DNA from 2 places in the Streptomyces citrinus genome. Region 1 is predicted to be linked to the other one. Evidence: riboswitches for the same ligand, from Rfam matches in the RefSeq annotation. Region 1 holds a riboswitch; the other holds the start of a gene.

Region 1 (3,519 bases):
TCCGGCTGCTGCCGCTCCTGCTCGTCCTCTGCGGCGCGCTCTACGAGTACTTCACCCCGGCCGGATTCTCCGGGGCACCCCTGTTCAGCGCCGCGCCGCTGGTCGCCGCCCCCTTCTTCCTGCTGCGCGGCACGCTCTGGACCGGGGTCCTGTCGATCGTCCTGATCATCGCCGTGCACCGCAGGTACACGGGGGAGTTCGGCTCCGACGTCATCACGGAGATCCTCACCGTGGCGACCGTGTGCGCGCTGGCCTGCTTCATCAACCGGATCGTGCGGCGCAACGACGAACAGCTCGCGTCCGCGCGGCAGATCGCCGAGGCCGCGCAGTTCGCCGTGCTGCCCGTGCCGGCCGGGCGGATCGGCGGGCTGGCCGTCGCCGCGCGCTACGAGGCGGCGCAGGCGGGGGCGTTCATCGGCGGGGACCTGTACGCGGTGCAGGACACCCCGCACGGCGTCCGGGTCGTCGTCGGTGACGTACGCGGCAAGGGCATGGGCGCGGTCGCCGCCGTCGCCGTGGTCATCGGCGCGTTCCGGGAGGCCGCCGAGCAGGAGGGCAGTCTGGAGGCGGTCGCCCAGCGGCTGGAGCGGGCGCTCGCCCGCGAGGGCACCCGGCGCAGCGGCATCGACGACTTCGAGGGGTTCACCACCGCCGTGCTCGCCGAGATCCCGCACGGCGACACGGTCGTCCGCGTCCTCAACCGCGGCCACCCCGAACCCATCGTGCTGCTCGGCGACGGCACCGTACGCGTCGTCGGACCCGACGAGGCGGCGCTGCCGCTCGGCCTGAGCGAACTCGGCAGCCGGCCCGACCGGTCCACCGTGACGGACTTCCCCGCCGGGGCCACCCTGCTGCTCTACACGGACGGGCTCTCCGAGGCGCGGGACGCGGACGGTGTCTTCTACGATCCCGCGACCCGGCTCGGCGGGCGCCTCTTCCCCGGACCCGACGAACTCCTCGCGGCGCTCGCGGTCGAGGTGCACGCCCACACCGGGGGCGCCGCGACCGACGACATGGCGCTGCTCGCCGTACGCCGGCCGTGACTCTCCGCATAACAATTGACGCACCGTCAGGATTGCGGCCGGTTCGAGTGCTCGGCCAAGTCGACCCGTTCCGCCCGATCTTGGCCTGTTAAGTCCTGGCCAAAGACGTGAACGATCAGTGGGAACGGCTTGGAATTAGTGTCGGCTGTCTATTAACGTTCGATAACGCAGCGCGGTCGTCCCAGCCGTCACAAGAGATGGCTCCGTGCGCACACGCTTAATCCCGCAAGGGAGCCGGGGAACCACCAACTTGGGGTGAATCGGACATCGTTGATGTGTCGGCGATGTCGGTAGGAGACCTTCCTGCTCCGAACCCGTCAGCTAACCCGGTAGGCGAGAAGGAAGGAAAGGAGAGCGCCCCCGTGGCGTCGAACCGGCCTGCCCCCGAGGCCCCCACGTTCTCCTACGGCTCCGCCGAAGCACCCGCTTTCGGCGTCGAGCAGGAGAGCTGGGAGGAGTGGAACCCCACCGAGGAGTCCGTCCGCCCCGTCCGCGGCAAGCACCGCGTCGCACGGCAGCGCGGCGGACTCGCCCGCAGCTCCACGGTCCTCGGCGTCGGCGTGATCGCCGCTGTCGGCGCGGGCGGCATCGCCACCGCGCAGGGCGGCAAGCCCGCGGTCCAGATCTCCATGCCCGACCTCTCGGCCGTCAAGGACTCGCTGCCGGAGGCCAAGTCGCTGCCCGGCGTGGGCGCGCTGATATCCGACGACTCCGACACCACCCCGGCCGCCGCGGCCGCCCCGCTCACCACCATGGGCACCGGCAGCGGACAGTCGGACGCCGGCGAGACGCTGCGCGCCCGCATCATGCAGCAGGCCGAGACGCAGCAGGACGCCGCCGACGCCGCCCAGAAGCAGGCCGCCGAAGAGGCCGCCGCGCGGCAGGCCGCCGAGGAAGCCGCCGAGAAGCAGAAGGCCGCCGAGACCAAGGCCGCCGCCGAGAAGAAGGCGGCCGAGGAGGAGGCGCGCAAGAAGGCCGAGGCCGAGCGCCTCGCCAAGCTCGCCAAGAGCTACAAGATCCCTGTCGCCTCCTACACGCTCACCGGCACGTTCGGGCAGCCCGGCGCCATGTGGTCCTCCGGCTACCACACGGGTCTGGACTTCGCCGCTCCCACAGGTACCCCGATCTACGCCATCCACTCCGGCACCATCACCGAGGCCGGCTGGAACACCGCGTACGGCTACCGCACGGTCCTCACCCTCGACGACGGCACCGAGCTGTGGTTCTGCCACCAGTCGTCGATGAACGTCACGGTGGGCCAGAAGGTCACCACCGGCGACGTCATCGGCCGCGTGGGCGCCACCGGCAATGTCACCGGGCCCCACCTGCACCTGGAGGTCCACCCCGGCGGGCAGGCCACCGGCATCGATCCGGCCGCCTGGCTGCGCGGCAAGGGCCTCACCCTCTGACGTCCGCCCCCGATCTCCGGCGGTCCTGGCGGCAACCCCCCGACGTCAGGGCTGCCGGTTCCCCCGTGCCCGGGGGCTGACCTCGGCGTCTACGGAATATCGCATTCTGTCCGGGTGTTGAGCCGACACATGACTTCTCTTCGCAAGCTCGGCTCCTCGGACCTCGAGGTCTTCCCCCTCTCCCTCGGCGGCAACGTCTTCGGCTGGACCGCCGACGAGGCCACCTCGTTCGCGGTGCTCGACGCGTACGTCGCCGGGGGCGGCAACTTCATCGACACCGCGGACTCGTACTCGGCCTGGGTCGACGGCAACGAGGGCGGCGAGTCGGAGACCATCATCGGCAAGTGGCTCGCCTCCCGCGGCCACCGCGACGACCTCGTCGTCGCGACCAAGGTCGCCCGCCACCCCGACTTCAAGGGCCTGCGCGGCGCGAACATCAAGGCCGCCGCCGACGCCTCCCTCAAGCGCCTGGGCACCGACCACATCGACCTGTACTACACGCACTTCGACGACGACGAGACGATCCCCGTCGAGGAGATCATCGGCGCGCTCGACGAGCTGGTGAAGGCGGGCAAGGTGCGCAACATCGCCGCTTCCAACATCTCGCCCGCGCGGCTCCAGGAGTCCCTCGACTTCTCCGACCGCGAGGGCGTCGCCCGCTACGTCGCCATCCAGCCGCACTACAACCTCGTCTCGCGCGACACGTACGAGGGCGCCCGCCAGGACATCGCCTCGCGCGCCGGCCTCGGCGCCGTCCCGTACTACGCGCTCGCGTCGGGCTTCCTGACCGGCAAGTACCGTCCGGGCGCCACCGTCGACAGCGCGCGGGCCGCCGGTGCCGGCCAGCACCTGGAGACCGAGCGCGGCCGCAAGGTGCTCGCCGCCCTCGACGAGGTCGCGCAGGCCCACGGCGCCGAGATCGCCACGGTCGCCCTGGCCTGGCTCGCCGCGCAGCCCACCGTGGCCGCGCCGATCGCCTCGGCCCGCGTCGTGGAGCAGCTCCCCGCGCTGCTCGCGGTCGCGGACCTGGAGCTGACCGACGCCGAGGTCCGGTCGCTGACGGCGGC
Region 2 (3,519 bases), 2.4 Mb from region 1:
CCAGGAGATCGGCCGCCTCCTGCTCGGTGGGCTCCGCGACGCACGCGCCCGCGTGCCTGCGCGTGACGACGAACCCCTCCGCCTCCAGGGTGCGCAGCGCCTCACGGACCGGCACACGCGAGACTCCGTAGCGGCGCGCGAGCAGTTCCTCGGTGAGCCTGCCGCCGCGCTCGTAGACACCCGCGACGATGTCGTCGCGGATCGCCGTGCATACCGAGTGCGCGGGAATGCGCATGACCCGACCTCCGCCTTAATCCCCGCGAAACGCGGTCGATTGACGCCCCTGCAAGCGCGATTGACACTCGATCAGCGCGCTTGTCCAATGACTCTATTCCACCGTCCCTGAATTTCCGACGGCAGCCCTGAATCCATGGATATTTTTTGGACAGGAGTGGTCTGCACGCGCGAAAGCCCCGGCTCGATGAGCCGGGGCTTTCGTGAGGTCCGTCGAACGGGTCAGACGCTGACGCCGTGCGAGCGCAGGTACGCGACCGGGTCGATGTCCGAGCCGTACTCGGCGGTCGTACGGGCCTCGAAGTGAAGGTGCGGGCCCGTGACGTTGCCCGTGGCACCGGAGAGGCCTATCTGGGTGCCGGGGGTGACCGACTGGCCCACGGAGACACCGATGGACGACAGGTGACCGTACTGGGTGTACGTACCGTCGTTCATCTTGATCACGATGTTGTTGCCGTACGCACCACCCCAGCCGGCCTCGACGACGGTGCCGGAGCCGACGGCGTGGACCGCGGTGCCGCTCGCGGCGTGGAAGTCGATACCGGTGTGGCTGCCGGAGGACCACAGGCCGCTGCTCGCCTTGTAGGCGGTGGAGACGTACGAGTTGGAGATGGGCGCCACGTAGGTGTTGAGGCGCTTGCGCTCGGCCTCACGGGCGGCGCGCTCCTTGGCCTCGCGCTCCTTCTTGGCCTTCGCCTCGGCGGCGCGCTTCTCGGCCTCGGCCTTCCTCTTCGCCTCTTCGGCCGCCTTCTTCTCGGCGGCGGCTTCGGCGGCGGCCTTCTTCTGGGCGGAGGCCTGGGCGTCGATCTGGTCGGCCAGGGAGTCGCCGATGGCGATGGCCTGGGTCAGACCGTTCTGCTCGGCGGCCGCGGTGTCGGCGGCGAGAGCCGGGGCGGCGAGGCCTCCGATGACACCCGTCGTGGTGAGCGCCGCGACGCCCGCGACGTGCGCGGTGGTACGCGTGAGGCGACTCGGACGACGGTGCTTCCCGGTGGCACGGGTGAACGCCATGAAGGGGCTGTTCCTTTCCTTCCCTCTCGCCTACCGGGTTAGCTGACGGGTTCGGAGCAGGAAGGTCTCCTACGGGCCCCCTCCCCTCGCGGGAAGAGCGCCCGATTCACCCCAGGGACTGCGGTGGGTCCCCGGCTCCCCTGGCTCGCGCCTGGGGGACTCGGCGATGACTGCCCGGTGTCGCGGGCGCGACGTGTGTCTGGCGGGCAGCCGGACCGACGCTAAGCGGGACATCTTTCAATCAACAAACGGATCCCGGCTTTTGTAGTGCATGCCACAGAGCAGACAGGCAACCTCCACCTCAATTCGGACATATGCGATCCAAGTCTGTTCAAGAGATGGACAACTGTGGACGTGAGCGACACCACGAAGCCCCGCAGGCCTATGGGGCCTGCGGGGCTTCGTGGTGTCGTACGGGGCGTCCGGTCAGCCGGCGACGACGCTCACCTCGCCGATCCCGAGCGCCTTGACGGGCTCCTCGATCTGCGCGGCGTCTCCCACCAGGATCGTCACCAGACGGTCGGCCGGGAAGGCGCTCACGACCGCCGCGGTGGCCTCCACGGTGCCCGTGGCGGCCAGTTGGCGGTACAGCGTGGCCTGGTAGTCGTCCGGCAGGTGCTGCTCGACCTGGTCGGCGAGCGTGCCGGCGACGGCCGCGGCGGTCTCGAACTTGAGCGGGGCCACCCCCACCAGGTTCTGCACCGCGGTGTCCCGCTCGGCGTCCGTGAGGCCCTCCGCGGCCAGCGTGCGCAGGACCTTCCAGAGGTCGTCGAGCGCCGGCCCGGTGTTCGGCGTGTCCACGGAACCACTGATGGCGAGCATCGCGGCGCCCGTCCCGTCCGGCGCCGAACGCAGCACCTGGGCGAAGGAACGCACCCCGTAGGTGTAGCCCTTCTCCTCGCGCAGGACACGGTCCAGACGCGACGTGAGGGTGCCGCCGAGGCAGTACGTACCGAGGATCTGCGCGGCCCACACACGGTCGTGCCGGTCGGGTCCGATGCGGCCGATGAGCAGCTGCGTCTGCACGGCGCCCGGGCGGTCCACGATGACGACCCGTCCGGTGTCGTCGGCGGTGACCGGCGCGACGGGACGGGACTCGGTGGTGTCGCCGGTCCAGGCGCCGAGCGTGTCCCCCAGGAGGGCGTCGACGTCGACGCCCGTCAGGTCGCCCACCACCACGGCCGTGGCCGTGGCGGGGCGTACGTGCTTCTCGTAGAAGGCGCGTACGGCGGCCGCGTCGATGGCGGCGACGGTCTCCTCGGTGCCCTGACGCGGGCGCGACATCCGCGCGGTGGCCGGGAAGAGCTGCCGGGAGAGCTCCTTGGCTGCGCGGCGGGCCGGATTGGCGCTCTCGTGCGGGATCTCGTCCAGGCGGTTGCGCACCAGGCGCTCGATCTCGCTGTCGGCGAAGGCGGGCGCGCGCAGGGCGTCGGCGAGCAGCGCGAGCGCCTTCGGGAGCCGGGAGACGGGCACCTCGAGGGAGACGCGGACGCCGGGGTGGTCGGCGTGCGCGTCCATCGTGGCGCCGCAGCGCTCCAGTTCGGCCGCGAACTCCTCGGCGGAGTGCTTGTCGGTGCCCTCGTTGAAGGCACGCGCCATGATCGTGGCGACGCCGTCGAGCCCGGCGGGCTCGGCGTCCAGAGGCGCCTCCAGGTTGACCTCGACGGCGACGACCTGCTGGCCGGGGCGGTGACAGCGCAGCACGGTCAGGCCGTTGCCGAGCTGACCGCGCTCCGGGGCCGGGAAGGCCCACGGCTTGGCGGCGCCGGCCTGCGGCTGGGGGTGGAAGTCCATGGTCGCGAGCTGCTCGGTCACCGGCCCGCCTCCTCGTCGCTGTCGTCTTCGGTCTCGGCGGGTGCCGTGGGCTCGTACACGAGGACCGCGCGGTTGTCGGGGCGCAGGCGGGCCTTGGCGATCTCCTGGACCTCCTCGGCGGTCACGTCCAGGACGCGCTGTACGGCGGTGAGGGCGAGCTGCGGGTCGCCGAACAGGACGGCGTAGCGGCACAGTTCGTCGGCGCGGCCCGCGACGGTGCCGAGCCGGTCGAGCCACTCGCGCTCCAACTGGGCCTGGGCGCGCTCCATCTCCTCGGCGGTGGGGCCTTCCTCGGCGAACCGGGCGAGCTCCTCGTCGACGGCTGCCTCGATCACCGGCACCTCGACGTCACCGGAGGTCTTCACGTCGAGCCAGCCCAGGGACGGCGCCCCGGACAGGCGCAGCAGACCGAACCCGGCGGCCACGGCGGTGCGGTCGCGGCGGACGAGGCGGTTGTAG

The links. Region 1 has a riboswitch for cyclic di-AMP ahead of V2W30_RS18870 (M23 family metallopeptidase). Riboswitches for the same ligand answer to the same signal wherever they lie in the genome.
Positions count from the first base shown of each region.
Region 2: another riboswitch for cyclic di-AMP. It lies ahead of V2W30_RS29940 (M23 family metallopeptidase); the one in region 1 lies ahead of V2W30_RS18870 (M23 family metallopeptidase).

Region 1 covers NZ_CP146022.1:4,044,281-4,047,799, reverse strand. Annotated here, with positions in the region: gene V2W30_RS18875 (PP2C family protein-serine/threonine phosphatase) at 1-1,043, shown strand, start outside; cyclic di-AMP (ydaO/yuaA leader) riboswitch at 1,248-1,394, shown strand; gene V2W30_RS18870 (M23 family metallopeptidase) at 1,406-2,452, shown strand; gene V2W30_RS18865 (aldo/keto reductase) at 2,582-3,519, shown strand, end outside.
Region 2 covers NZ_CP146022.1:6,431,561-6,435,079, reverse strand. Annotated here, with positions in the region: gene V2W30_RS29945 (GntR family transcriptional regulator) at 1-235, opposite strand, end outside; gene V2W30_RS29940 (M23 family metallopeptidase) at 457-1,245, opposite strand; cyclic di-AMP (ydaO/yuaA leader) riboswitch at 1,258-1,421, opposite strand; gene V2W30_RS29935 (pitrilysin family protein) at 1,672-3,039, opposite strand; gene V2W30_RS29930 (pitrilysin family protein) at 3,057-3,519, opposite strand, start outside.